Regions from separate parts of the Endozoicomonas sp. ONNA1 genome, predicted to be linked through region 2. Evidence: predicted binding sites of a transcription regulator. Region 2 holds the regulator's gene; each other region holds the start of a gene.
The links. The regulator PhoB, encoded in region 2, activates phosphate uptake and scavenging genes when phosphate is short. The targets are predictions, from matches to a motif close to TGTCATANNNNTGTCANA.

Region 1 (8,339 bases), on a different contig from region 2:
TTGAGCGATGCGGCTACCTGTTCGATCTCAGCGGGTAACTTCTTCAGGGCGGTCAATGCCGTCAGGTGCCCCACGGTGAAGTAGTGGGCTGTGGTATTGATGACCAGAATCGCCATGGTTCCGTAGAGTATTCCCAATGGATTACCGGCTTGGTTAAAGAAGAAGATATAACCCAGGCCCAGCACCATACCGGGTACTGCCATCGGTAACATGGCCATAATGTGGATAAAGTGTTTCAGAATGGGTGGCAACTTACTTTTTTCCACATTGTAAGCCGTAATGAAAATAATCAGGGTTCCGGCAATAGCTGTGTAGAACGCCATTTCCAGAGAGTTGAGGTAGGGCTCCCAGCCATTGGCACTGAACTTTTCAAAGTGATAATTGTTCCAGGACAGCGCCATGTTCCAGGGCCAGAAAGTGACCAGTGAGCCATAAATCGCCATGCCCACCACGGCCAGAATGGCCAGAGAGATCAGGCTGCAAAGCAGGAAAAAAAGGCCATCCTTCACAGGGTTTCGCTCAGGCTCAAAATTGACAGAACGAGCGCCAAACAATTCTTTCTGTTTTTTCTGAACTCTGTGATCAATGACAAACGCTAATAGCGCCGGTATCAGCAAAAGCACACTGATGACGGCACCCATGGCAAAGTTCTGCTGACCGGCGACCTGTTTGTAGATATCGGTGGCCAGTACGTTATATTGGCCGCCAATCACTTTCGGGACACCAAAGTCGGTGACGACCAGAGTGAAAACAACAGTGACTGTGCTGATCAAACCAAATTTGGCCGCTGGAAGAGTGATTGTTGTGAAGGTTCTGAACGGAGAAGTCCCCATGGAACGTGCTGCTTCATAGAGTCTGGCGTCGGAGGTCGAAAGCGCGGTCGTAAGAATCAACAGGGCATGGGGAAAGGTCCAGAAAGCCAGACCCATAACAATACCGGGCAGGCCGTAAATAGAATGACCGAATAGCAGGTCTACAGCTACCCCCTGATTGCCAAACAGATAAATCATACTAATGGCAGGCAGCAAGGAGGGCGCCAGTATGGGTAACATGCCCAATACCTTGAAAAGTGGTTTGAGAGGCATCTGCGTCCGTGTCAGTCCGTAGGCAAACAGGAATGACAAGCTAACAACTATTGTCGTAACAATGGCACCCGCTTTCAGCGTATTGCCAATGGACTGGCTGAGAGCCGGGTTGCCAAGATACTCAGCAAAGTAATTCAGACCAATAAAAGCCCCATCGCTGTCCTGAACACTTCTTGCCAGCATCGACAGAAGTGGCAGTAACAGTGTAATGATCAGATATAGAACAACCGCTGCGATGACCAATCCAAGAACCCATTGATCCTTGCCGATGGCTGGCAGCAGAGATTTCCGGCTCAGTGCTGGAGAGTGTGCGTCCGCCGGGGTGTGTGTAGAGATACTCATAGTCAAAGCGGACTCATCATACTGCGGGGAAGACATGGATATGTTTTTCACTCAGGGACAATTGGTTCAGGCTTCCCGGTTCAAGCTCCAGAGCGGCCAGCTGGTGGATAGGTACATCGACTTTAATCAGCCGCTCAGTGCCCCAGCCCACAGGACTGCATTCTGCACGAACGAAGGAACCCTGAAACTCCAGATTTTCGACACTGACTGGCAGTGCAGACTGGCCTTCACTAAAGCTCAGGTCTTCCGGACGTATTCCAAGAATGACTTTTCTCGCTGTTGATTCAGCCACTGGCAAAGAGAGCGTCTGATTGGCCAGCAGGATCTGGTTGTTGCTGTTGGTATCACCTTCCAGAAAGTTCATGGCACCGACAAATTCAGCAACGAAGCGAGAAGCCGGGTGTTTATAAATATCTTCAGGCGTGCCTGTCTGTTCAATGTGTCCGTGATTCATCACCACAATGCGATCAGCCATGGCCATGGCTTCTTCCTGGTCATGAGTCACCATGATGGTGGTAATGCCCAGTTTTCTTTGCAGCTTACAGATTGTTTCCCGCAATCTGATTCTGACTTTGGCATCCAGGGCAGAGAGAGGCTCATCAAGCAGTAACAGTCCCGGGGAGAGTGCCAGAGCTCTGGCCAGTGCTACACGCTGTTGTTGGCCGCCAGATAGCTGAGAAGGAAATTTGGGGCCGGAATCCGGCAGACCGATAATGTCTAGCCATTCGTTAACACGCTTTTCGACTTCTCGTTTGGATTGACCCTGGTTTTTCAAACCGAAACCAATATTCTCTGCGACACTCAGGTTGGGGAACAGGGCATAGGATTGAAAGACAATGCCAAAGTCTCTTTGTTCAGGTGGAAGTGATGTTATGCGGGTGCCATCCTGCCAGATCTCTCCCTGGTGACAGGCTTCCAGTCCGGCAATCATTCTCAGTAGTGTTGTCTTTCCGCAGCCAGAAGGGCCGAGAAAACAGATGAATTCACCTTTGTTTACGGACAGGGAAATTTCTTTGAGGGCGGTAAAATCGCCAAAGCTTTTCCCCAGGCTTTCGATGGTGAGAAAGGGTTGCATAGCGTTAACTTCCTAAAGCTCTAAACCTGAAAAGCCGCTTATTCCCATTGGGGAATAAACGGCGCTTTCTGCATTATTGCCGGTGAGACATCAAGATTTGGGTTCAGACATATGGTCGAAACGCTTGGACCACTCAGCGAGCACAGTCTCACGCTCACTGGCCATTTCACCAAAGTCCATATCCACCATGGCGCTTTCAACATCTGGATAGTTGGGCACTTTTTTACTGACGTCTTTGTGGCCCACAACGGGGTAAGCCTCAACATATTGTTCATTGGCCTGCTGGCTGAGAGACCAGTCGATCAGTTTTTTCGCAGCTGCAGCCTGGTCGGTGCCTGCCACCAAACCAACTGACTCCACATCCCAGCCAATGCCGCCTTTGGGAAGAATCAGGTCCAGTGGTGCGCCCTGACTTTTCAGTTGGGCCCCGCGAACGGCCATGGAAATACCAATAGCCACTTCACCCATGGCAGCCTGAACGCAGGGCTTGGAGCCTGAGTGAGTGTATTGGGCCATGTTGTTGTTGAGCTTATCCATATAGGCCCAGCCCTTGTCTTGGCCCATGCTTTGTAGCCAGGCGGAAACCTGCATATAGCCAGTACCGGAAGAGGCCGGATTAGGCATGGCAATCTGACCCTGATAGACCGGATCAAGCAGGTCTTGCCAGGATTGAGGTTTGGGCAGATTTTTGGCTTTGGCTACTGCTTCGTTGTAGCAAATCACGTTGAAGTAAGCCTGATTGCCAAACCAGGCTTTGGCGGCTTCAGGATCAACCAGCTGTGCCTTGATTTCATCCAGACCTTTAGGCGTGTATGTGTCCAGCACGCCTGCATCCTTCAGCAGTGCCATGCTGGAACCGGCCAGACCCCATACGACGTCTGCCCTGCTGTTATTTTTTTCTGCCAGCAGTTTAGCCGTCATGATGCCGGTAGAGTCCCGTACCCATTTGATGCTGACATCCGGGTTTTCCTGCTCAAAGGCTTTTTTGTAGCGATTCAGAAGGTCAGTCTCAAAAGCAGTATAAACCGTCAACTCCACAGGAGATGCGGCAAAAGATGAGGCGCTGAAAATCGAAGTGACTGCAAGGGTCAGGGCTGTCAGATGCTTTTTCATGGGTCTCTCCAGTCAGACAATCATTTTATTCTGGTCAATACCAGAAGGGATGACAGAATTCTACGAGAAGGAGGTGACTAAAATATTACAGATCTTTTGCGTCTCTGTGACATTTTTAATTGGAGAGGCGAGACTATGGAGTCACCCAGCCGGGGATAGCAGGTGGGTGACGAGCGTTTAAATGTGTTTGAGAATCTCGGTTAAGCTATCGAGCACTAGCGTTGGCGCGGCTCTTGCCAGTTGCTCCCGGCTCTGGGCTCCGGTGGTCACACCAACGGTGATACCACAGTGGGCATTTTTTCCTTCCTCAATATCAATGGCAGAATCACCCGCTTTAAGCACTTGTGAACTGTCGTGAACGCCGGTTTTCTCCATGGCCAGTTCAATCATGTCGGGTGCAGGTCTGCCGTTTGTAACATCATCCGCTGTAACCAGAGCATCGAATTCGACTCCGGGCATCCAGTTCATCTTTTTCAGCAGGCCTGTTGCTACCTGATGGCTATAGCCGGTATTAAGTGCAACCCTGATGCCTCTTGCCCGCAGCTCCTTCAAAAGCTCGGGCACGCCGTCGAATGAGGTCACTGCCAGTTCCGCATAAGCTTGTGTCAGTTGTTTTTTAAAGGACTGGAAGATTTTTTCCGAGTCCGAGTGGTCGAAGCCTTTGGACGACAGAGTATCTTTTATGGCCTGATGTTTTTCTTTGCCTGCACCGTGCTCAAGGACTTCATCCAGGGTGAAGTCGTAGCCAGCGTCGACAAGACTCTTATGAACCGTTTTGTAAACGACGTTGTCCTCATTGACCGTGGTACCGGCCATATCAAAAACGGCGAGTTGAATTTTGCTCATTGTGACCTCTTTTCAGTGGTTAGATCTGGAAATTAAAAGTTTATGAACGCTCATTAATAGATTGCTCGTGCCGTGGACACCAGATGGTATTTGTAGCTCTCAAGCCATAGGGTTTATAGTGGTGTTGGCTGCAATAACCACTGCATCCTGTCGCCAATACTCGAAGTCACAGTCAATCAATAGATTCGACTGATCGTAGTTTGTACGCTCAACCAGTAAGCCAGAACTGCCAGTGGTGACCTTGAGATGAGAAGAAGCCTCGGCATTCAGACCGACAGGATACAACCTGAAGCTGACACGGGCATAACGTCGGTTGTAATGTTCCTGATAGATATCAGACAGTGATCGGGACAGGTCGTGCTGAAGCAGATCCGGGAAGTAGGCAGGGTTCATGTAATTTTCTACATACAGGACATTCCGCCCATCCACTGAACGAAGGCGTTGCAGTCGATACACCGGGGTCAGAGCTGGAATCTGAAGCAGCTTCTGAACTCTGGTGGGGGCTGGCACCAAATCGGCATGGAGCATCCGGGTACCAGGCACTCTGCCCTGATGTGTGACGATGGTGTGAAAGTTAGCATTCACTGTGGGGTCGTAGGTCACTCTTTCTGGTGAAACAAACCAGCCTCTGCGATCTTCGCGATAGACCAGTCCGTCGGCTTCAAGTGATGACAATGACTCTCTGAGTGTAATGCGGGTGGTGCTGAATTTTTCACTCAGCAGTCGCTCCGAGGGCAGCTTGCTTCCAGGTTTCAATGCACCACTTTCAATCTGCTCATGCAGGGCTGTACGGATGATTTGATACTGATTTTTTCCCTGTCCCATAAATACTGTTCTCTCAGGGTCAATGGATTCTCAACTGGTATATACCATACTAAGCCGTATTTATGACAATTAAATGATCGCTGTTATGACAATTAAATATTCGTTTCACTGAGGTCTGGGTCTTCTTTATCCGGGGTTTTCAGACTGGAATGTGAAGTTTTTGTGAAGAATGTCCATTGGCTATTTACAGAAAAAAGTGACCCCGTCATGATTTTATGCAAATTGGTATATACCAGAAGATTGAAGTTTATGTTTCTACAGGTGTCTCATGAAAGCCATGCCTACAAAAGAAGTGTCAACTGTGAAAGAAAAGAGTCTGGAAAACCCCTATCTTCTGCTGACTCCCGGGCCTCTCTCTACCTCGGCCAGTGTTCGTGAAGCGATGCTGCGAGACTGGTGCACCTGGGATGATGATTACAACCTTGGCGTGGTGGAAGAGATCCGCAGTCAACTGATAAAGCTGGCCTCGGGTACTGAGGATTATACTGCCGTCCTCATGCAGGGCAGTGGCACTGCTTCGGTAGAAGCAACGATCGGGTCAGTGATCTCTGATGAAGGCAAGCTACTGGTTATTAATAACGGGGCTTACGGTGCCCGCATCGCCGAGATTGCCGAGTATCTCAAGATTCCTCATAGCGTTCTGAATTGTGGCGAGATCAGTCCTCCGACACCTGAAAAAATCGAACAGATACTGTTTGAAGATAAAGCCATCACCCATGTCGCCATTGTTCATTGTGAAACCACAACAGGCATGTTGAATCCTATTGAAGTCATAGCACCTGTGGTGAAGAAACATGAATGCATTCTGATTGTGGATGCCATGAGCAGTTTTGGCGGTGTCCCGATTGATCTTGCCGGGCTGGGCATTGATTTTCTGATCAGCTCTGCCAACAAGTGTATTCAGGGTGTTCCCGGTTTTGGCTTTGTCATAGCCCGTCGCACTCTTTTATCCCAATGCAAAGGGCTGGCCCGCTCCCTGTCTCTGGATCTCTATGATCAGTGGCAGTGCATGGAAAAAAATCATGGCAAGTGGCGCTTTACTTCTCCCACTCACACCGTGAGGGCTTTTCATCAAGCTCTGGCTGAGCTGAATGAAGAGGGCGGGATTGCTGCCCGTCACAAGCGTTACTCCACCAATCAGCGTTTGCTCGTCCAGGGTATGAATGAACTGGGCTTCAGATGCCTGTTAGACAATAAGCTACACTCTCCGTTTATTACTTCTTTTTACTCTCCAGAGCATCCCGATTATGAATTCCTCCGCTTTTATGAGCAGCTGAAAGGGAAAGGTTTTGTCATTTATCCCGGTAAAGTGTCTGATGCCGACTGTTTTAGAATCGGCAACATCGGGGAAGTCTATCCAGAAGACATCAGTCAATTAATTAAAGCGGTTTCAGAAAGCATGTACTGGCAGGGGCATTGATGTCGCTGAGGTGTCAACAAGTTCTCTGAACCAGAGGGTAAAATGCTGAAGCAGTACGACCTGGAAAATCAGGCCGTACTGACCTTCAGGGCCACTTTTTACATAGCTCGACACCATCAAGTTTCTTGAAGATGATGGACCTGCTCTAAAACCGGGAGGCTAACCTGACTCACGATCCAGCTTTCTGTAATGCACTGCTTCAGCAAGATGTTTTTGTTGAATATCTTTTTCCTTATCGATATCGGCCAGAGTTCTGGCCACTCTCAATATTCGGTGTACGGCTCTGGCCGAGTAACCCAATTTGTCACAAAGTCGGGTCATGAAATTCTGTTCTTTTTTATTCAGCGAACAGTATTCATTCATCTCACTGGCAGACAGCCGTGCGTTGGGTTTCCCCTGCCTGCATTGCTGGATAGATCTTGCCTCAATCACCTGCTGACGGATTTTTTCAGTTGAGAGGTTTTCATCTTCGGACCGGCTTTCAAAAAGTCGCTCCGTTTTCTGACTGGAGACCTCTATTTGCAAGTCTATGCGATCCAGTAATGGGCCTGATATTTTTCGTTTATAGCGTCTGACTTGCTCAGCAGAACATTGGCAGGCTTTCTGTGGGTCTCCAAGGTATCCGCAGGGGCAGGGGTTCATGGCGGCAATTAACTGAAAGCCTGCCGGGAAACTGGCCTGACCTTTGGCGCGGGAAATAACCACTTCCCTTGTTTCCAGGGGTTCTCTCAGCACTTCCAGGGCCACTTTTTGAAATTCCGGCAGTTCATCCAGAAACAGGACACCGTTGTGTGCAAAGGAAATCTCTCCCGGTCGGGGTTGGCTGCCGCCACCCACCAGAGCGACGGCAGAGGCCGTATGGTGAGGGTTGCGAAAGGGGCGCTGTTTCCATGACGGCGGCTGGTTGTAGGAAGACAAAGTATGTATGGCGGCTACTTCCAGAGCCTCATGATCATTCATCTCGGGAAGAATCCCCGGCAAGCGACTGGCCAACATGGTTTTACCGGTACCCGGAGGACCGTAGAAAATCAGATGGTGAGCACCAGCGGCTGCTGTCATTAACCCTCGTTTAGCCTGTTGCTGGCCTTTTACATCCAGCAGGTCGGGGTAATCAACAGGGCATTCATTCCTGTTGCAGGTGGCTTCTGACAGATGTTCATTACCGGTGAGATGAGCGTAGACTCTGAGCAGGTTGTCTGCACCCAACACTTTTGCATCAGGGCAAAGGGCTGCCGCCTGTGCATTCAGCTGGGGAAGCATCAGTGTGTGAGACGATTGACTGCAGGCTATAGATGCTGGCAGTGAGCCTGTGATCGGTCTCAGTTCGCCAGACAGGGCCAGTTCACCAAGAAACTCATAACCTGCCAGCGACTCAGGCTTGAGTTGACCTGATGCCGCAAGGATGCCCAGGGCGATGGGCAGATCAAAACGACCGCCTTCTTTAGGAAGGTCCGCAGGTGCCAGATTGACAGTAATACGGGAAACAGGAAACTCAAAACCACTGTTGAGGATTGCGCTCCTTACCCTGTCTTTGCTCTCGCGAACAGCGGCTTCCGGCAGACCCACCATATTCAGGGCTGGCAGACCTGCCGACAAATGAACTTCAACCGATACGGCAGGTGCATCCAGCCCG
Region 2 (8,339 bases):
TTTGTAAGCTCGTTTAGTCATTTTTACAAATATATTATCTTTTATGTAGGATTCAAGCTTTTGCCAGTCCTATCGGACTGGTCGCTATCCATCTCCGGCCAAGCTCTGCGAGCTATGGATGGAGTATTCCGCGCGAATTGATAAATTGTTGGGGTATCGTTGTGCTTTTCAACTTAAAGTCATTCTCAATTCCATAAATTTAGCCAATAATAGCAGCCTGTGTTTAACCGTGAAGTGACTATCCTGTCATTGCTTTTCATGGTTCAGGATGAGCTGCCCTCAGTCTGAGAGGCGTCTGTGCAGTTCTTGAGAATTAGGTTTTGAAGCAGGAGTGAGGGTGCCTTTTATTGATTTTTCAGGCTTGCCCTGGAAGCCAAGACATTATCTGAAACAGCAGATTCCAGAGCCCTGGAGAGACTGGTTGCTGGACAGAGGCTCCCTGACGCAGCGTCTGAAGCAGGCGTACAATGGCGACTTCAGTGTTCAGGTTATTCGTCAAGGAACCTTTATGCCGACCTATTCGGAGCTGAAGTTTCTCAATCACTATGAGCAGTCAAAGGTAACGCCCACTCCTGATGAGATGGCAGGATCATTCAACAGCAGACACTGCAGCAAAATGGCTTCTATCAGGGAAGTTCTGTTGATTTGTGGTGGCAGACCCAGGGTGTTTGCGCGAAGTGTATTGCCTCACAGCAGTCTTATTGGCACTAACAGGGGACTGCTGCAACTGGGCAATAAACCTCTGGGGGAGTTTTTATTTAACCATCCTGGTATGCGACGGGGGCCATTTGAGGTAGCGGAACTGCCGGCACGACAGTTTAATCCTCATCTGGTGGAAAAATACTCAGATGAAACAGCCTGGGGAAGACGGTCGTTATTTTATTTGCACGAAAAGTCTATTTCTGTTTGTGAAATCTTTTTGCCAGATCTGCCTGAAAAGACAGAGGAGTGAGAATCGGCCCTAACCTGATAAACTGGCGATATAATTCAAGGCCGTGAGCGGCAGAAACCTCAGCGATGACAAGAAAAGTACCGATAAACAGCCAAACACTATGATGCATTTCAGGAAACCCATGGTGGTATCAGCAGGGACCGAAGTGGTTCTGCAGCGATTCCCCCGTTTAAAAGACTTTTTACAGCTGGCCAGGCTCAATCGGCCCATTGGTATTTATCTGTTGCTCTGGCCTACACTTTGGGCGCTCTGGGTTGCAGCAGAAGGTGTGCCGAGTCTGGCGAATCTGGTGATTTTTTCGATCGGCGTTGTTTTGATGCGCAGTGCGGGTTGTGTCATTAACGACTTTGCTGACAGGAAAGTGGACGGTCATGTTGAACGAACACGTAATCGACCACTGGTGACGGGTAAAATTCAGGAAAAAGAAGCACTGATGTATTTTGTCGGCATGGTGCTTCTGGCTTTTATTCTCGTCCTCTTTACGAATGCTCTTACCATCCAGCTTTCTTTTGCCGGGCTATTGCTGGCATCGGCTTACCCTTTCGCAAAAAGACATACTCATCTGCCTCAGGTGGTTCTGGGGGCTGCTTTTGGTTGGTCGATACCCATGGCTTTTGCGGCTCAGAGCGGAGCCCTGGGAAACATCGTCTGGCTGATGTTTCTGGCCAATCTTTTCTGGACGGTGGCTTACGATACTCAATACGCCATGGTGGATCGAGACGATGATCTGAAAGTAGGCATCAAGTCCACTGCTATTCTGTTTGGTGAGATGGATAACCTGATCGTAGGTAGCCTGCAAGTGCTTACTCTGCTAACTCTCGCCATGGTAGGCCATCAGCTGGAGTTGGGCGTTCTGTACTTTCTCTCACTGATCGCTGTTGCAGCCCTTTTCGTTTATCAGCAATGGTTAACTCGTCGTCGTGAGCGTGAGGCCTGCTTTAAGGCATTTCTTAACAACCACTGGGCTGGAGCCATTGTCTTTGTCGGGTTTGTGGTGAGCTATCTTTGATATGCAATGCGGTTTGAAATCCTAGTGGTATGTACCGGCATAAATGGCTAAAAACCATGTCCTGCGAGCTCTTAAGCAATATTTTTGTTTTCAGAGTCTGGTGGCAGTCTGGGGTGTGTCATCTGTCTGTAACATTTCAAAGGTGTAATGTCCGGTGTATAGTGCGGTTGATCAAAGTAATGAGAAGCAGCTCTGAGCGATCAAAACAGCTCTGAGCGATCAAAAAGACATTACCCTTCCGGTAAAGACCCAACGAGCTGCTGCTGACAGATGCCAGAAAGTCACCGCCGAAATCGAATCGACAGATAACAGGTAGAGATTAATGCCAGGAAAGACCATTCTGATCGTAGATGACGAAGCACCGATTCGCGAAATGGTGACTGTTGCTCTGGAAATGGCAGGGTATGATTGTCTTGAGGCAGCTGATGCGAAAGAAGCGCACTCTCTGATCGTGGATAACAAACCAGATTTGATCCTGCTGGACTGGATGTTGCCCGATGTCTCCGGCATAGAACTGGCTCGTCGTCTAAAGCGCAACGAGCTGACTTCTGAAATCCCCATCGTCATGTTGACGGCCAAAGGTGAAGAAGACCACAAAATCCAGGGACTCGAGACCGGAGCCGATGACTATATCACAAAGCCTTTTTCTCCCCGTGAATTGGCTGCTCGTTTAAAAGCAGTTCTTCGCCGTACAGGTGGGTTTGATAATCAGTCTCCCATTGTCATCAACGGGTTGGAACTGGACCCGGTCAGCCACAGGGTCTCCATTGATGGCTCGCCTGCTGAAATAGGACCTACCGAGTACCGTTTGCTGCAGTTTTTCCTGACGCACCAGGAGCGCGCCTATACCCGTGGGCAGTTGTTGGATCAGGTCTGGGGTGGCAATGTTTATGTTGAAGAGCGAACCGTAGATGTACACATACGACGTTTGCGAAAAGCGTTGGGTGATAATTACGAAGCTTTTGTGCAAACTGTTCGTGGTACCGGATATCGTTTCTCAACCAGGGTGTAAACTTTCTATGCTCGTTGGTCAGGCCCCTGGTCGGGAGTAATATGACAACAATTTCAAAAACCCGTTTGCTGAGCCGTATGGTTGCTTACTTGGTTGTTGGGTTTTCCCTGGGCTGGCTAATTGGAGAACCTTTTTTAGGGCTCTGTGTGGTGATGGGAGGTTATTTTGTCTGGAGCTTCCGCCAACTTTTCAAACTACTGGTCTGGCTGAATGATCCCAAGGCCAGGAGCAAAGAACCCCCTGAGAGTAAAGGGTTCTGGGGTGAAATTTTTGATGGTATCTATCGATTACAGAAACAGCACAGTCGCTCCCGGCAAAAGCTGGCCGGAGTGATTGAGCGCGTTCAGGAATCAACTGCTGCGCTTAATGACGGTGTTGTGATGATCGATAATCAGAGTAACCTGGAATGGTGGAATCCTGCTGCTGAAAGCTTGATGGGTCTGAAGACGCCTGACGATAAAGGGCAATTGATTACCAACCTGTTGCGTGATCCAAGGTTTGCTGACTACTTTGAGCAGGGTGGTTATCAAAAAGCTCTTGAGATTCCCTCTCCTGTCAATCCGGATTATCAACTGCAATTTAATATAACGGTGTATGGCAAAGGCAATCGTCTGATGACCGTGAGAGATGTCACGCGTTTGAATCAGCTGGAGGTCATGAGAAAAGACTTTGTTGCTAATGTTTCTCATGAATTGAGAACACCGCTGACAGTTGTGTCCGGGTACCTTGAAACCATGCTGGACAGTCTGGGCCCCGATTCAGGCCTGCCTCCTGTTTGGGAGAAAGCGCTAAACAGGATGCAGGAACAGTCACTGAGAATGCAGAATCTGGTGGCAGACCTGCTGTTGCTGTCCAAGCTGGAGTCGGCCGAAGCTCAGGCAGATGAAAACGGGGTGCATCTTAAAACCATGCTGAACAGCATTGTTGAAGACGGGTGTGCACTCAGTGGCGAAAACCAGCATCAGATTTCACTGGACTGTCCTGAAGATGTCTTTTTGGCTGGCAGTAGCAGTGAGTTACGCAGTGCCTTCTCGAATCTGGTCTTTAATGCTGTGCGCTATACACCGCAAGGTGGCAAGATACATTTGCGCTGGTGGCAGGATAAGGAAGGCGGACATATGATGGTGAAAGATAACGGTGTCGGTATTGACCCCATGCATATTCCCAGGTTGACTGAACGTTTTTACCGGATTGATAAAAGCCGTAGCCAGAGTACCGGAGGAACAGGACTCGGGTTGGCTATCGTCAAGCACGTCATGCTAAGACATGGAGGCAAACTCACTATCAGCAGTCATCCGGGGAAAGGCAGCCGTTTTGTTTGCCATTTCCCGGCAAAATGCCTTGAGCTGGAACACTCATGAAAAAAGCATAAGAGGAGTGGTAGCTCCTTTTATGCTTTTTAGCAGACCACCAAAAAACGATTAATCTTCTGATGGTCTCGTCATTCGAATGGTTTGTTTCTCAGAGTCTGTTACCCTGACTATTGAATGATGTCTGTATTCAAGAAACAGCGGACTGGAGGCGAGTCTGAAATCCTGAAAACGGTCGACTTATTCTTCTTCAACCACGCAGTCCAGACGCTTCTTGCCGGTGCGGTCCAGGTAACTCTGGAAGTCACGTGGCAGACGGCCTGTGGTAGAGCCATCCCACTGAACGGTGTCTCCCGCTTCAGTCCGGTATTCAAAAGTAAATCTCTGGACATTACGACGACGTTTTGGAGCCGCTACTTCCAGGTGGTCCAGATCATCCATTGAAATGCCACGCTCAGCCATGATTTGCTTAACGGCTTCAATGCTTTTCAGTTTGGCTTGACGCTCTTCGTCAATTTTATTGCGGGCTTCAACTTTCTCCTGCAGTACGTCCTGCATTCTGGAGATGATACGCTCAAGATCTTCAACATGAACATCTTTAAACAGAGAGCGGATCCGTGCTTTACTGCTCAGGCGGTGATGAATTTCTTCAAAAACGTTCATTCAAGGAACTCCCAATTCAGGCCAAATCGGTGGGGTATTAATGATTTTCAACGATGAAAGTGCCTATTTATACAGGAAGCTTTAAATTGATGGAAGCATTTAATGTGCTTTTATGACCTATTCAAATAGATTTAATAACATTTTATGAGTTGATAGGGGCGATTGTACAATAGATAAACAGTTTTGGGTCAATCAGACGTGCTAATGAATTGAATGGTTTTGACTTGATATTGCTTATTTCTTAAAGAACCAGATAGCTAGCTGTGCATTTGGCTCTTTAAGAGTATCGTTATCGATTAAATCTCAGGCTATGGACGTAATCCCCTTTTTTTGCATCGAACAGGAGGTGCATATCCCACTGCCATGACAGTGGGGTATGGGTTATCAATGGATAGGGTACAGGCAGGATTAGATTACTTTTTAATTCTTATTAGTTTTAAATATTAAAAAGAATCTTGTTTGTCTCTCATATCTTTTAGCGAGACTTTTCGGAATCTTTCTTATCTGGACATTGATAGCTTTTGCTGACCTTGTTATCAATGTTAACCGACTCCAGTTTGACATCAAATTGCCAGAGACGATGTACATGCCTGAGTAATTCTTCAGTGCTATTGTCCAACGGGCGTCCCTGATGCTGGTAATGTCTCAGGGTCAGGGTACGGTCGCCACGAACGTCGACGTCAAATACCTGGATATTGGGTTCTCGGTTCCCAAGGTTGTATTGGGCAGCCAGTGACTCCCTTACTTCTTTATATCCGGTGCTGTTATGAATCGCATCGACTTCCAGATAGGATTTGCTGTCGTCATCGAGAATCGAGAAGAGTCTGAGGTCTCTCATGACCTTGGGAGACAGGAATTGTAAAATAAAGCTTTCATCCTTGAAGTTCTGCATCGCAAAGTGCACGGTTTCCAGCCAGTCACTGCCGGCAATGTCCGGGAACCAGTGCTTGTCTTCATCGGTAGGATTTTCACAGATTCTGCGAATATCCTGGAACATACTAAAGCCCAGTGTGTAGGGGTTAATGCCGCTGTAGTGTGGGCTATCAAAAGGAGGCTGGTACACGACGCTGGAGTGAGAGTGCAGGAACTCCAGCATAAAGCCATCGGTGACTTTTCCTTCCTCATAAAGCTCATGGAGAAGATGGTAGTGCCAGAAGCAGGCCCAGCCTTCGTTCATGACCTGGGTTTGGCGTTGAGGGTAATAGTATTGGGACACTTTCCTGACGATTCGCAGCAGTTCACGCTGCCAGGTTTCCAGCAGTGGTGCATTTTTTTCCAGAAAGTAGAGAATGTTTTCTTCCGGGTCTTTGGGAAAGCGTTGAACTTTTTTCTCTTCTTTCTCTTCAGCTTTTGGAATGGTGCTCCAGATGTCGTTCAGGGTTCTCTGAATGTATTCTGCTCTTTCCTGCTGGCGCTCTTTTTCCTGTTCTGCTGATAGTGGTCTTGGGCGCTTATAGCGATTCACACCCTGATTCATAAGAGCATGGGCAGCGTCCAGAACATCTTCAACCGCTTCAACGCCATATTTTTCTTCGCACTCAGCAACATAACGTTTGGCAAACATCAGGTAGTCAATGATGGACTCGGCATCGGTCCAGGTCTGGAACAGATAGTTACTCTTGAAAAAAGAGTTATGACCATAACTGGCATGGGCCAGAACCAGAGCCTGCATGGTCATGGTGTTTTCTTCCATGAGATAAGCAATGCAGGGGTTGGAGTTGATCACAATTTCATAAGCCAGCCCCATGCGGCCACGCTGATAATTCTGCTGGGTATGGAGAAACTGTTTGCCAAAGCTCCAGTGGCTGTACATTAATGGCATACCTGTGGAAGAGTAGGCATCCATCATCTGTTCGGCACTGATGACCTCAATCTGATTCGGGTAAGTGTCCAGCCGGAACTTGTCAGCCAGACGTGCCAGCTCACGGTCGTATTCCTGAATGAGATCAAAAGTCCATTCTGAACCCGTGGAGATGGGTTGTTTCTCTTTAGCCGCTTTCCCCTTGCTCATGGCCGTCACCTCACTCATGACTGATTTATCGCTTATACGGTTTCTTTTTTCTCAAACAGGCGACGGAACACCGGATAAATGTCATTCGGTGTTTTGATTTGCTGCATGGCAAACTGATCGGCGAACTGTTCAGCTATGCTTTCGTATTCACGCCACAGGTTCTGGTGAGCCCGGTCGGTGATTTCGACGTAGGAAAAATATTGAACCTTTGACATGATCTGTTCAGTCAGAATTTTGGAGCAAACGCTGGAATCCCCTTCCCAGTTATCGCCATCGGAAGCCTGAGCAACATAAATGTTCCAGTCCACCGGATTGTAACGGTTATTGATAATGTCGCGGGTCATTTCCAGGGCACTGGACACAATGGTTCCGCCGGTTTCCCGGGAATAAAAGAAGTCATCCTCATCGACTTCCTTTGCGGCAGTGTGGTGCCGAATAAAGACGACTTCGATCTGTTTGTAATTACGTTGCAGGAACAGATAGAGCAGGATGAAAAAGCGCTTGGCCATGTCTTTGATTTCCTGTGTCATGGAGCCGGAGACATCCATGACACAAAACATCACAGCCTTGTTACTGGGGCTGGGAACTTTGATCAGGTTGTTGTACTTGAGATCAAAGTCATCAATAAAGGGCAGCTTTTTCAGCTTGCCATTGAGCTCTTTAATCTTCTCACGAAGTTCTTCAACCAATTGAGTATTGGTCTCCTCCGGACTGACTTCCAGCTCACGAAGCTGTCGCCTTAACGCTCTTACTTCTTTGCGGGCACCACCACCCAGGGCAATTCTTCGAGCATGAGCTGATCTCAGGGAGCGAACAATGTTCAAGCGATCAGGAGAACCTTCACTGGTGTAACCTGCGTGCTTCATTTTGAACTCAGTGGCATCCTGAAGCTGCTTTCGAACCAGGTTTGGCAGCTCAAGGTCGTCAAACATGTGATTCAGAAACTCTTCATGGTTGATCTGGAAGCTGAACTCATCCATACCTTCGCCAGAGTTACCGGCTTTGCCTCGACCTGAACCCTGGCCAGAACCACCGGATGGACGTTTGATTCTGTCGCCTGAAACAAACTCCTTATTACCGGGATGAACCTGTTTGTAGCGGCCACCCTGACCATGCTGAAAACGGGGTTCGGACAGATCCTTGGTGGGAATGGTGACCTGGCTGCCTGATTCCACATCCGTAATGGAGCGTTTGTTAACCGCTTCAGAAACCGCTTTTTTAATGTGCTTCCGGTATCTGTCCAGGAAACGCTGTCGATTGACAGTACTTTTGTTTTTCCCGTTCAGACGTCGATCAATAATAATGCTCATTCGCACGCTCCCTGTCTGTTATGACACAGAACATTTCATGATTTCTATGTCGCCAGTTTTGAACGGCCTGTT
Region 3 (8,339 bases), on a different contig from region 2:
GTTCCAATGACCTCACGCAATATCTTCTGGCGGTGGATCGTAATAATCCCAGGGTGGCTGATTTATATCATTCTTTTCATCCGGCGGTTTTGCAGGCGCTTCGAAAAGTGGTCGAAGATTGTCATAAAGAAGGCCGAACCGTCGGTATTTGTGGTGAAATGGCCGGTGACCCCGTAGCTTCCGTTCTACTTCTGGCTATGGGGTTTGACATGCTGTCCATGAGTGCCACCAACTTGCTTAAGGTGAAGTGGGCGCTCAGGAAAATCACTCTGGAAAGAGCCAGAGAGATTCTGGAGGATGTGATGACGCTGGACAATTCTCATCTGATCCGGAGCACTCTGGAGTTGGCCCTCTGTCGGGAGGGGCTCGGTAAAGTGATGGGCATCAAGAGTAAACGCTTTTCCAGCTAGAACGGGTCAAACCCATTGAAGCTACGCACTCAAGCTCAGAAAACAAAACCTGATGTCTGGCTATGCCTACCGCTCCGACAAACCTTCCATGGTCTGACTCGCTGACAGACCCCGCATGCGGGTGACAGCTCGGCTGCACTAGGATTTCTTTTCAGAAGTGTCTGCTTTGATACCATAAACAACTACATTGGATGAGTGATCGAGGGGAGCCTCAATATAAAGTACAATTTTTTTAATAGAGCGGCCATGGTCAGGAATCGGGAAGCCCCGGGTTTCCAGTCCCGGTAGCATAAGCTTCTGGACACTCAGGTCTATCACTTGTCCATCACTCATATGTACCTTGGCAGAACGGATTTTCAAACTACCCTGAGTGATATGAAATTTCACAGTTTTGTAGGGAATGTCCCCGTTGTCAGAAGAGATTTTGATGGTTGCCGTGTCTTGAGAAGGGATGATATGTTTCTCGCCTATTTGATGCCAACCATCGGCCTGCAGGGTCATCGAGAAGAACAGCATCAGTGCGGCCAGCAGGGACTTATAAAGTCGGATAGGGGCTTGTAATCTCATCTTATACTCCTTACTTCTCACTACGAATTAACTGCGGATACGACACTTTGCGGAAGCTGCTGAAAGCAATGTTCCAGATCTTCTGAAAGGAATAGAGACAAACCATGTGTTATGAAAGTTAGCTGTTTTTGGCTGCTTTGTGGTCATTTTTTAGGTTGACCGATCTCGCGGCGGGTTGCCATGATACTGGAAATGCCATTGAGAGCTGGCGTTTTTTCCCGGTTTGTCCATGAGGCAGATAGATTTGCTCAGTCCAGCTGAGAGAACCCTGCCTGTCGAGAATCAGAACACTGGTGTTTCGTGTTCCATATTGTTCGCTGGCTATAAAACAGCTGGATAAAAACTTTTCCTGCTCCTGACTCACACCGGTATTGGGTAGTTGGTCATCGGGTGCTTTTGAGTCATCGTGCATCATAGAAATCAGTGCTTCAGGCTCGGGTTTCCGGTGATGTTCAACATGCTGAGCCAATCCCTGCTTTACTTTTTCCAGCTTGGGCCAGGGGCTGTTCAAGAGGTGGTTGCTTAGGGCGTGGAAGCCGGGCTTTAATGAAACAACACTGCCCATTCGATTGGAATAGTAGTACAGACCGCTGGAATCGCCGACCAGCAGGTTAAAGCCAGAGTAATGATCGGCTTTATGATGAATCTTGTTCAGGTATTCTTTGGGTGATAGGTTACTATTTAAAAAATTACTCACCAGATGACCACGGGACAGAGCTCCCGGTTGAAGGGGCCATTCCCGATAGTTGGTGATGGCGGCTATTCTGCCTCTGCAACTCAGAGCCAGCCAGCTGCCTCCGGCTTCTAAATCCCGGCCACCAAAAATCTCCGGATTGTCCTCCCAAAAGTGAACGGTTTTTGCTGGCCGCTCATAGAATTCATCGCGGTTGGCGACCAGAATCAGCGGGTACTCGGTATCCGGTTGCCAGGACAGGGTAATCAGACACATAGATTGAGATCATCTCTTGTTTTTATCAACAGGGTTGAGATTGTACAAACAGCAGCGAGCCAGGGTATCGTTTGGTAAAGCCAATAAACGGCACTTGGTTAACAACTGGCAACATTTTCTTAAGTAAATTTCGCTTAATCTGATCTGAACGCTGGTGAAAATTCGCTTCTTGAGAGGCGGGTCTGACCAGTATTAGGCTTTAGCCTTGCTGTTTGCGACTAAAATAGCATAATGCCATGCAGCGAGACAGGTTCAAAAATGCGTCAAAGTATCCGACTCAAAGCCCATCGAAAAGATCAGCAAAAGCTGATTCATTCTCAGTGGATGGGTTGTGTCTGGCCTATCAGCAATGCGAAATGTGATAAAGGCAGCGAAAGACAAGAAGTCTTTTGATTATCCTGAGAGTGCCTGGGAGAGGATAATTGGCGCGGGTCTTGACATTGCTACACCTCTGGTAGTGGCGGCAGCCACTTGGGCAGCTCTTATCATTGTAAGCTCGCCCCTCCGGGAGTCAGGATTCCACTCAGAGGGTGTCACATCTATTACACTGGAGAAGTTAATCTATGGCAGAGGGGAAAGCCTATGAGTAAAGCAGTTACCGCTGCTGTGGTCCAAATGTGTTCCGGACCTGATGTTCAAGCCAATCTAAAGCAGGCAGAAGATCTTCTTTCAGGAATGGAGTCATCAGCTAACATCCTTGTGCTGCCTGAATGTTTTGCCCAGTTGGGGGGGGATATTCCCGCTTTGGGCAATAATACCAGTGTGGTCAGAAACTGGATGTCCCGCATTGCCCGTCAATATGGGGCTTGGCTGGTAGGTGGTTCTATTCCCTGTGTCGTCAATGAAGGAGAGAATAGCAGGGCGTCCTGCTTTGTTTATGACCCCCAGGGTCATGAAATCACTCGCTACGACAAGATTCATCTGTTTAATGCCGATGTATCGGACGGCACTCGTCGTTACAGGGAATCCGATGACTATTCGCCGGGCAATGATTTGAATGTAGTGGATATGGAATTTGCCAGAACAGGCCTGACTATCTGCTACGACGTTCGTTTTCCAGAGCTTTATCGAGAACTGAGAGTCAGGGAGTCAGAAATCATTACCGTACCTTCAGCATTTACCAGGGTGACAGGACAGGCCCACTGGGAGCCATTATTAAGGGCTCGTGCCATCGAGAACCATTGTTATGTCCTGGCGGCTAACCAGGGGGGGACTCATCCCAATAAGAGAGAAACCTGGGGACATAGCATGATTATTTCACCCTGGGGTGAAGTCTTGGCAGAAGCCGATAATACTCCCTGTGTTTTGACCACTGAACTGAATATAAAAGCACTGCAGGAGATCAGGAAGCAAATGCCTTGCTTTGAACATCGAGTGTTATGAAAGCGTGTTGATTGATGGATTCAGGACAAAACCCACCTTGTCCCGGATCCCTGTCTGTGAATCAGTGAGTGTAGTTTGCCAGTGTTTCCAGCAACCTTCTCTGGGCATTTCTGCGACGTTGGCCCCTTGATGGTTTGTTCTGAAGATATTGACCATCACTCTGCAACTGCCAGCTGCGGGTATTGTCTGACAGGTAAAGTTCCAGCTCTTTCTTCACTCGTGCTGCCAGCTTCGGTTCTTCAATGGGGAAGCAAGTTTCAACACGCATATCCAGATTACGAACCATACCATCGGCACTGGAGCAGTACACTCTGGAATTTCCATCGTTCTCAAAGTAGAAAATGCGGGTGTGCTCAAGAAAACGGCCCACAATAGAACGCACCTGAATATTTTCAGACAGTCCTTGAATGCCGGGTCTCAGACAGCAGATGCCACGTATGATCAGATGAATTTCTACCCCAGCCTGAGAAGCCCGGTAGAGAGCCTTGATCATTTGGCTTTCGGTCAGTGAGTTTACCTTGATGATCACACGGGCCGCTTTGCCTTCTCTGGCATTAACAGCTTCCTGATTGATCAGTTCAATCAGGCTTTTCTTGAGCGTGAAGGGCGCATGAAAAAGTTTGCGCACACGCACAGCCTTGCCCATACCTGTCAGCTGCTGAAAAATCTTGCGAACATCGTTAGTCATATCCTTGTCGCAGGTGAGCAGGCTGTAGTCGGTGTAGAGTCGTGCGTTTCCCGCATGGTAGTTACCGGTGCCCAGGTGTGCGTACCGCTGGATCTTTTTGCCTTCCCGACGAACAATCAGAATCAGTTTGGCGTGGGTTTTATAGGCAACCACTCCGTAAACAACAACCGCCCCAGCTTCCTGAAGTCTTCTTGCCAGTGCAAGGTTTTCTTCTTCGTCAAAACGGGCTCGAATTTCCACGATAACCGTGACTTCTTTACCTTTCCTGGCCGCTTCTACCAGAGCATCGACCATTTCGGAGCGTGCTCCGGTGCGGTACAACGTCTGACGTATTGCCAGAACATTCGGATCAGTGGCTGCCTGGCGCAGCATATCCACAACCGGAGTGAAGGATTCGAAGGGATGATGCAATAGAATATCGGACTTACGAATAGCATCCAGCATATTAACAGAACGGGAGCTTCGGGCTTGCAGTACCTTCGGGTAGCTGGGTGTAAAGCTGGGGAAGGTCAGGTGATCAAACTCTGGTGACGTTTCGTTGCATACTGACATCATGCGGGTCAGGTTGACCGGACCATTGACGCGGTAGAGTTCATCTTCCGTCAGGCCAAATTCTTTCAGTAGGAAATCAACCAGCGGCTGTGGGCAGTTATCCACAACTTCAAGGCGCACTGCCTCACCGTAGCGGCGGGAGAGTAATTCACCCTGCAGGGCCTTGGCCAGATCTTCCACTTCATCTTCAAGGTCCAGATCACTGTTTCGGGTCAGCCGGAACTGGTAACAACCTTTGATGGTCATACCCGGGAACAGATCCTGCATGTGCAAATGGATGATAGACGACAAAAATACATAATTCCTGCCACCCTTGTCACAGACCTCTTCAGGCAGTTCTACGACCCTGGGTAAAGATCTTGGCGCAGGAATAATAGCCATACCTGTTTCACGACCAAAAGCGTCTTTGCCTTCCATTGCGACAATAAAGCAGAGCAGTTTGTTGGTCAGTCTCGGGAAGGGATGAGCCGGGTCCAGTCCAATAGGGCTGATGATGGGCATGACTTCGTTGTAGAAGAAGCGCTTGATCCAGGCCTTCTGCTTGTCGTTCAACTGGTTACGCCGAATAAATCGAATGCCCTGCTTGGCCAGACGAGGCAGTAGTTTGTCGTTCAGAATTTCATATTGCAGCTGAACATTTTCCTTGGCCTGAAGGCTGATCTCTTTCAGAACCGCTTGGGGGCGCAGGCCATCCAAATCCACTTGCTCGCGGGCAAACTCTACCTGTTGCATCAGGCCAGCAACACGGATTTCAAAAAATTCATCCATGTTCGAGCTATAAATCAGCAGGAACCGGAGGCGTTCAATCAAGGGGTGGTCGTCGTTCAATGCCTGTTCAAGCACACGACGGTTGAACTGCAAATGGCTCAGCTCCCTGTTGATGTAATAGTCCGGGCTACTAAGGTCTGTAATACGAGGCGTCTGGGCAACAGGCTCGAGACTCTCTTTTGCGTTGGCATTGAGTTCGGGGAGTTCCCGGTCTTGTGAATTATCCATGGGACCTCTTGCGACATCTTTAGTGGCAGTATACGAATTCATGTACAAGCCGGACTGACGGTGGCTTATTGTTTTAACGCAATTGTACGACGTTTTGATGACTGAGTTGAGTATTAAGACATTATCTTTGGGCACAGCCTTGTAGACAGCCTGCCTCGAGTTCAGTCAGACGCGATGTATTTAGCAAAGAAAAATGACAGCCCTATGACGCTTTGACTCGACAGGGCTGCCAGCTAGCAAACGTTTTTTATTAGATCGTATCTGGCACTTTAAGTTCCCTTAAATAACGGCCGCACTGTTATTGTCTGATCAGCCGGGCCGCTTCTTTAGCGTAGTAAGTAAGAATGGCATCGGCTCCGGCTCGTTTGAAGCAGAGCAAAGACTCCGTCATGATGGCATTTCGGTCCAGCCAACCGTTGGCAATCGCAGCCTGATGCATGGCATACTCGCCACTGACCTGGTAAACAAAGGTGGGTGCCTTGAACTCATCCTTGGCTCTTCTGACAACATCCAGGTAAGGCATACCGGGCTTAACCATGATCATATCTGCACCTTCATTGAGATCAGCTGCGATCTCGTGCAGAGCCTCATCAATGTTGGCTACATCCATCTGGAAGCTGTTCTTGTTGCTCTTGCCCAGATTGCCTGCAGAGCCCACAGCATCCCGAAATGGGCCGTAGTAGCTGGAAGCGTATTTGGCTGAGTAAGCGAGAATCCGGGTGTTCAGATGACCGGTTTCTTCGAGTCGGGTGCGAATGGCTGAAATTCTGCCGTCCATCATGTCGGAGGGAGCGACTATATCGGCCCCGGCCTCGGCATGAGACAGCGCTTGTTTAACCAGTACATTGACGGTTGGGTCGTTAACGACATAACCTGTTTCATCAATCAGGCCATCCAGTCCATGACTGGTGTATGGGTCCAAAGCCACATCAGTAATAATGCCCAGCTCAGGCAGTTTTTGTTTTAACTCACGAACGGCGCGCTGCACCAGACCTTCCGGATTCCAGGCTTCGGCCGCATCATCAGACTTCTTCTCAGCCGGTGTGACCGGAAACAGAGCAATGGCCGGAATACCCAGTTCCAGAAGCTCTTCACCTTCGCGAATCAGCTCATCGACCGTCATCCGCTCTATGCCCGGCATGGAAGGAATGGCTTCCCGGTGATTAGAGCCTTCCAGAATGAATAAGGGATAGATCAGATCGTTCGGGGTAAGATGGTTCTCCCGCATCAGACGGCGGGAAAAATCGTCAAAGCGCATCCGTCTGGGACGGCTGGCTGGGAAGGGTCGCTGGATCATACTGATACTCTGAAGAAGATGATTAAAAGTGATTCTTTCGCCTGTTAACCCTGATCGTTATGAGGGATAAAGCCGAATACCCCGCTCATAACGTTTGAAACCTTAAGGGTGTGGCTAACGTATAGTCTGACAGGCATTATACGAAAAAGATGCGCTACGCGCTTTTCCGACAGAATGTTGAAAATCCGTTCCGGAGACAACAGGCGAAGAACCCTTGTATGAATAAAACTAAAATAATTTTGCTGGTGGCTGTTGTGGCAGCCATTACTGCCTTTTTTACACTTGATGTACAGCAATACCTGACTCGTGATAATTTCCAATCGCTCTATAGCGATAGCCCTGCCCTCACCATTGTCGTGTTCTTTGCTATTTATCTGGTTGTAACGGCACTTTCCCTGCCGGGCGCTGTTATCCTTACCCTGGTCGGTGGGGCTATTTTCGGGTTGACGACAGGCCTGATAGTGATCTCTTTTGCCAGCACTATAGGGGCCACGCTCGCTTTCCTTATTTCCAGAACACTGCTTAGGGAATGGGTTCAGAACAAATTTGGTCATCATCTGGAAACCGTCAACAAAGGTATTGAGAAAGATGGCCTGTTTTATCTTCTGACCTTAAGATTGATTCCGGCAGTCCCATTCTTTGTGATTAACCTGGTCATGGGGCTGACGCCCATGAAAACCCGAACGTTCTACTGGGTCAGTCAGCTTGGCATGCTGGCGGGAACCGCTGTCTATGTGAATGCCGGTGCTCAGCTTGGGCAGGTTCAGGAATTGTCTGTCAGTGGTATTTTAACGCCGGGGCTTATCGGCTCCTTTGTGCTGCTGGGGACTTTCCCCTGGTTAGCACGCAAAGCTATTAGCCTGATCAAAAAACCTTCCGTGAGCGAAAAAAAGAAGGGGGATTAAGTCATGTTTAATTATTCCGGTGTTTACAAGGGTTTCAGAAAACCCCTTAAGTTCGATAATAACCTGACCGTGATAGGTGCGGGTTCTGCCGGATTGGTAAGCAGCTACATTGCTGCTGCCGTAAAAGCCAAAGTCACTTTAATTGAAAAGCATAGAATGGGTGGCGACTGTCTCAATACCGGCTGCGTTCCCAGCAAGGCTTTGATTCGATCAGCCAGGATGGCCCACTACATGAAGAGGGCTAATGAGTTTGGTCTGGAGAATGTGCAGGCTGATGTAAATTTCAATGCCGTTATGGAACGGGTGCAATCGGTCATCAGGCAGGTTGAGCCTCATGACTCTGTCGAACGTTACACCGATCTGGGTGTAAGCTGTGTAACGGGGACAGCCAGGCTGACCAGTCCCTGGGAGATCGAGGTGGACGGTCGGCCGATTTCCAGCCGAAATATCATTATTGCCAGTGGTGGCAGACCTTTTGTACCGTCTTTGCCCGGTGTTGATCAGATTACCCATTACACATCGGATACCGTCTGGGAGATTCGTGAAAAACCACAAAAACTGCTGGTCATCGGTGGTGGGCCGATCGGTTGTG
Region 4 (5,127 bases), on a different contig from region 2:
AAATACCAATTTAGGCATATTCATAACAAACAAAGATTTTACGCTTAAATCTTTTCTGGTAGTTCTGTGTTGTAATTCAGAAAGAAGTACCCTGATATCGTCAATCATTATATTCAAACCAGTGCTAAAACTAATAGATCTAAATATTTCATGGCTTTGACTTCCTGGAGGCATAACTTTTAACGCTAATTGGTTACTCAAAAGTATAAATTTCTCAGCTGCTTGAATTATTTCAGGGTTTGCATTTACCACTGATACGGATGTTATCAAGTAAAGAAAAAGCGATATTCTTAACTCTTTCATCGTAAACTGCCTTCATCTTGTATCAAATTGTGTCAAGTCAAGGTAGCATTTATTTTGAGAAATATAACAAAAAGGTATCGCCTTTAGTGAAAAATCGCGGGCTGGCCTTACGAAGGATCCCTGACCCTAACACTTCCACAAAAGAATTCCCCTTTGTTTGCAGCCGCTTTGTACCAACAAAAGACGGCACAAAGACGAGAGCCGTCTATTGATGGATGTCCAGCCTTTTACTCCAAAGTCTTGAAGCGGAAGTTCGTAAGCAGGTTCATGGGGGTATAACCTCCGATAGATAACTGACTAAAGGCAACTGAAAGACTCGCTGAACATTTAAGAGACATCAACAAACGCATGATGTAGTCTACGGTGTCAAGCTTGATGCTCTTGAGGAGTTGCTGTGGCGGGAAATAATTTTACAAAATTTATTGGTCGGAAAGGCAGGGTTTATAACGCTCGCTGGGAGGCGGCATTTGACCGTATCCTCACGCCTTTTGAAGAATTTATCCATCGTCAAACGACCAGCGGCATCCTTCTGATGATCTGCGCTGTCATCGCTTTGGTGATCGCGAACAGTAATCTGTCTCCCCTCTATGAACAGATTCTGAAAACCTATGCCGGTATTTCTATCGGTGAAGGCGGCCTGAAGATGTCTATTCACCATTGGGTCAATGATGGTCTGATGGCTTTTTTCTTTTTCCACGTCGGTCTCGAACTCAAACGTGAGTTTCTTGTCGGTGAGCTTTCCGACCTCAAACATGCCGTATTGCCTATCATGGCTGCGATTGGGGGTATGGTAGTGCCCGCACTGATCTATGCCAGCATCAACCCGACAGGTGTTGCCGCAGACGGTTGGGGCATTCCGATGGCAACGGATATTGCCTTTGCTGTTGGTACCTGTGCACTTCTGGGTGGCCGTGTTCCTAAAAGTCTGATTACCTTCCTCGTGGCTTTGGCCATTGTGGATGACCTGGGAGCTATTGCGATCATTGCTGTTTTCTACACCAACGAAATCAATCAGGTGGCTTTGCTGTGGGCTGCTGGATTCACTGCCTTTTTGTGGGTGATGAATGCTTTTGGTATTCGTAATCCACTGCCTTATCTCCTGGTGGGTGGTGGCCTCTGGTTGCAGCTGTACGAAGCCGGTATTCATGCGACATTGGCTGGCGTTATTACCGCTTTTGCCATTCCGGCTAAACCCAAATACGATCCTGTTGCATTCAGTGACCAGATAAAAAATCTGATTCGGCGATTTGATGGTAGTTACCGTCCTGGTGAGGACGTTTTGCGTAATGAAAAAATGCGTGCTTACGTCCGGGCGCTTGGAAATGGTACTCGCCTGGCAGAAGCTCCACTGCAGAGAATCGAAACCAGCCTGCACTTACCGGTGACTTATATCGTCATTCCCATTTTTGCCCTGGCCAATGCCGGTATTCCCTTTGATGTTTTTTCCGGGGATACCGAGATTTTCAATAACGTCACCTTGGGTGTCACTCTGGGTCTGGTGTTAGGTAAGTTAATTGGTATTGCAGGTGCCACCTGGATAGGCTGGAAGCTGGGATGGGGTGACTTGCCTCATGAATGTAACTTCCTGCATATTGTGGGCGTTGCCTTTCTGGGCGGAATCGGTTTCACCATGTCGATCTTCATATCAGAACTGGCATTTGCTGGCAGCCCCAATGATTTAGTACTGGCCAAAGCAGGGGTTCTGATTGCGTCCCTGATAGCCGGTATTGCTGGCTTTATCTGTTTGACTAAAGCTTCTCCCAAGGCCGTTGAAAAGAATACTGTTGAGCAGGCTTAAGCTCAGATTATTCATCTCTGAATATTAATAACCCGGAGCTTGCTCCGGGTTTGTGATTTTGGTTAGCTTTTCTGCTCATTCTCGTTCTCATGTCGAGGAGGCTGTCAAAACAGAGAATGCCGCACTTTTGGCGCAGCCTCAGAGTGTTGGTGCGAGACAACTTTGTCTCTATGTCATAGTTGTCATTAAACAGTCATTTGCAACCGTTATAAAAAGCCCTGATCAAATTGAATAAAATCAGGAACCTCAATGGAACTGAAACTTACTCGCAACGCTATCACTCTGGCAGCTCCCTTTATTTTGGCTGGCTGTTCAATGGTTCAGGAAAATGCTGAAGTTTCCCATCCCACCATGGAGCCGATCGGTCGATATGCTTCTGGCAGTTACCATAAAGGTGCCGCAGAGATTGTGGCCTGGCATAAAGCCAGTCAGTCTATCTATGTTGTCAACGCCCTTGATAAAACCATAGATATTCTCAGTGGCAAATCCCTCAAGGGGCAGCCACTTGCTAATCCGACCATGGATTCCAATATTCTCAAAATTGGCAAGATCAATCTTGAGTCCAGTATTGATGGCATGAAGCTGGGCACCGCTAACAGCGTTTCTGTTCATGGCGATCTTTTGGCTGTTGCTGTTGAAAATAGCGACAAACAAAAGAAAGGCGTTGTCATTGTTTATAAGCTCGATACCGAAGGTGGTGCCGTATTCAGTGATTATAAATTGGTAGGGGCGCTGCCTGATATGGTGACCTTTACACCGGATGGAAAATACCTGCTGACAGCAAACGAAGGTGAACCTTCATCAGATTACAAAGATGACCCGGAAGGTTCGGTCAGCGTTGTCAAGGTGACTTCTGAAGGCAAACTGGAAGAACCACGTCATGCTACTTTCACTGCTTTCAACAAAGGCTACTCCAGAAACAGTGAATTGCCGAAAGATGTCAGGGTTTTTGGTCGTGATGCCTCTGTGGCTCAGGACCTTGAGCCTGAGTACATAGCCGTTTCTGCTGATTCCGGAACTGCTTACGTTTCTCTGCAGGAAAACAATGCCCTGGCACTCGTTGATATTGCCAATGCGCGAATTGATTCTATTGTTCCCCTTGGCTATAAGGATTATGGCCAATTTGCGATGGATGCCAGCAATAAAGATGGTGGTGTGAATCTTCAGAAATGGAGCGGTGTCTACGGTATGTATCAGCCAGATACCATTGCTACCTATTCGGTCGAAGGTAAAACCTATGTTGTGACAGCCAACGAAGGTGATGCCAGAGATTATTGGTACACAACTGCTTCTGAAGATCAGTGCCTGGCTTCAGGTGGTTTGAAATACGATAACGAAGACGGTTGCCTGGGGTTCACAGAAGAGGTTCGTACCAAGAAGGTTGAGGTCGCCCGGGAGCATCCTAATGCTGAGGCAGCCAAAGATAAGAAAAAGCTTGCTCGCCTGAAAATTACCAACACACTGGGTGATACGGATAACGATGGCCAGTTTGAAGAACTTTACTCCTATGGCGCTCGCTCATTTTCTATCTGGAACGAAGCGGGTGAGCTGGTTTATGACTCGGGTAGTGACTTTGAAGAAGTGACAGCAGCCGTACTGGGTAAACATTTCAACAATAATGACGAGGAAACCAAAGGCGATAACCGCAGTGATGATAAAGGCCCTGAGCCAGAGGCACTGGCCGTGGGTGAGATTGATGGACGTCAATATGCGTTTATTGGCCTGGAGCGAACCGGTGGTGTCCTGATGTACGACGTGACTGATCCAGCAGAAGCTGAGTTTGTCCGCTATGTCTACAACCGTGACTTTTCTGTTGATACTGACAAAGAGCCAGAAAAAGCAGGCGATGTGTCTCCCGAAGGGATGAAGTTTGTCGAGGCTTCTGAAAGTCCAACTGGAAAGCCTTTATTGATTATCGGTCATGAAGTCTCTGGTTCTACGCTGGTTTACCAGATCGATTGATTAGATGTTCCTTTCAGTCGACTATTTTTGGCTTTGTTTTAAACGGACTGAGGGTTGCCGTAGGATTTCTGGCAACCCTTTTTCAAACGGAAGGTCTGTTTAAATGACAGAAATTTTTTCGACCTCAATTTCGGTGGTTTCAAAAGCACCGCTTTCGACTTCACCCAGAATGTTAACTTTGGTCTTTTCATTAATCTGCACGTCAGGCATGTCTCTGGACTCAATCTCTACCTGAATGCTGTCTTTACCATCTGAAAAGGTGTAGGTCTCATCGTCGATTTTATTGGTCAGGTAACCGGTCAGTTCTACCCGGGAGTCATCAACCGGGTTTTCGATGATGGTGGCAATATCATTGATGGTGGGTGTGCTATTGGGGCCGGTGTATTCAGCCATTGCGTTGCCAGTGGTCAGAGCAATCGTTGAAGCAGCAAGGAAAGCAGACAGTGTTGGATTCATGGTTTGAGTCTCCGGTTTTCTATCGATATAGGTATCTGTTTAAAAGATGGGCGTAGCATAATCGAAGGCAGGTAACCGGAAGATGAGTGAATCATTAAACTTTTTTCATAAAAGAAAAAACGGCGGTTTCAGGGACCGAGTTTCCAAGTCGTAACCGGAAGTTGATAGTGCTCCAAAACCTGCTGTAAGCGATCCCAGTATTCATGGTCGGATGGTTTTCTCAGAATCAACACAATTCCCGCCTGTTTTCTGGTCAGCATTCCATAGGCCAGGGACTGGCCGATGGCTTCAGGCCATTTGTTGGCAAAATCCATTTCAATGGCATGACTTTCAGTCATGCAATCAACACGTCTCCCATCATCCAGCCTGACTTCAACTTCGCCACCTTTACCTTCGCACCAGACCTTCTGATACCAGAGCTCGGGTTCCGATGCCCAGGAATGATTGCTAAGCAGATGAGATGAAAGAATCGCAAGAAGACGAAGCAGGGTCGATAACATGTGCTCAATCCTTTGAGTCAATGTTTCAACGCTACCTGTGACAACAGCTCGCTGCAACACTTATTTGATCCCTGGGCTATGCATAGCTTCTGCGTATGTCCGCTCGCA

Region 1: the regulator PhoB is predicted to act here: its motif matches at 3,688-3,705, upstream of KDK19_RS07930 (putative 2-aminoethylphosphonate ABC transporter substrate-binding protein).
Region 3: the regulator PhoB is predicted to act here: its motif matches at 5,738-5,755, upstream of ppk1 (polyphosphate kinase 1).
Region 4: the regulator PhoB is predicted to act here: its motif matches at 2,282-2,299, upstream of KDK19_RS03250 (choice-of-anchor I family protein).

The regions. Positions count from the first base shown of each region.
Region 1 is NZ_JAHHPN010000348.1:16,808-25,146, forward strand. It holds gene KDK19_RS07920 (putative 2-aminoethylphosphonate ABC transporter permease subunit) at 1-1,427, opposite strand, end outside; gene KDK19_RS07925 (putative 2-aminoethylphosphonate ABC transporter ATP-binding protein) at 1,444-2,502, opposite strand; gene KDK19_RS07930 (putative 2-aminoethylphosphonate ABC transporter substrate-binding protein) at 2,593-3,615, opposite strand; gene KDK19_RS07935 (phosphonatase-like hydrolase) at 3,793-4,461, opposite strand; gene phnR (phosphonate utilization transcriptional regulator PhnR) at 4,561-5,286, opposite strand; gene phnW (2-aminoethylphosphonate--pyruvate transaminase) at 5,555-6,706, shown strand; gene KDK19_RS07950 (YifB family Mg chelatase-like AAA ATPase) at 6,866-8,339, opposite strand, start outside.
Region 2 is NZ_JAHHPN010000290.1:2,831-11,169, reverse strand. It holds gene KDK19_RS06910 (chorismate lyase) at 338-952, shown strand; gene ubiA (4-hydroxybenzoate octaprenyltransferase) at 1,074-1,961, shown strand; gene phoB (phosphate regulon transcriptional regulator PhoB) at 2,284-2,973, shown strand; gene phoR (phosphate regulon sensor histidine kinase PhoR) at 3,015-4,334, shown strand; gene KDK19_RS06890 (H-NS histone family protein) at 4,524-4,946, opposite strand; gene KDK19_RS06885 (SpoVR family protein) at 5,422-6,957, opposite strand; gene KDK19_RS06880 (YeaH/YhbH family protein) at 6,990-8,267, opposite strand.
Region 3 is NZ_JAHHPN010000110.1:9,885-18,223, forward strand. It holds gene ptsP (phosphoenolpyruvate--protein phosphotransferase) at 1-410, shown strand, start outside; gene KDK19_RS02465 (hypothetical protein) at 549-977, opposite strand; gene KDK19_RS02470 (NRDE family protein) at 1,096-1,926, opposite strand; gene KDK19_RS02475 (hypothetical protein) at 2,285-2,512, shown strand; gene KDK19_RS02480 (carbon-nitrogen hydrolase family protein) at 2,509-3,309, shown strand; gene ppk1 (polyphosphate kinase 1) at 3,371-5,545, opposite strand; gene hemB (porphobilinogen synthase) at 5,844-6,842, opposite strand; gene KDK19_RS24130 (TVP38/TMEM64 family protein) at 7,061-7,747, shown strand; gene KDK19_RS02495 (mercuric reductase) at 7,751-8,339, shown strand, end outside.
Region 4 is NZ_JAHHPN010000138.1:118-5,244, forward strand. It holds gene KDK19_RS03240 (hypothetical protein) at 1-303, opposite strand, end outside; gene nhaA (Na+/H+ antiporter NhaA) at 698-2,101, shown strand; gene KDK19_RS03250 (choice-of-anchor I family protein) at 2,351-4,063, shown strand; gene KDK19_RS03255 (YgiW/YdeI family stress tolerance OB fold protein) at 4,163-4,519, opposite strand; gene KDK19_RS03260 (hypothetical protein) at 4,648-5,019, opposite strand.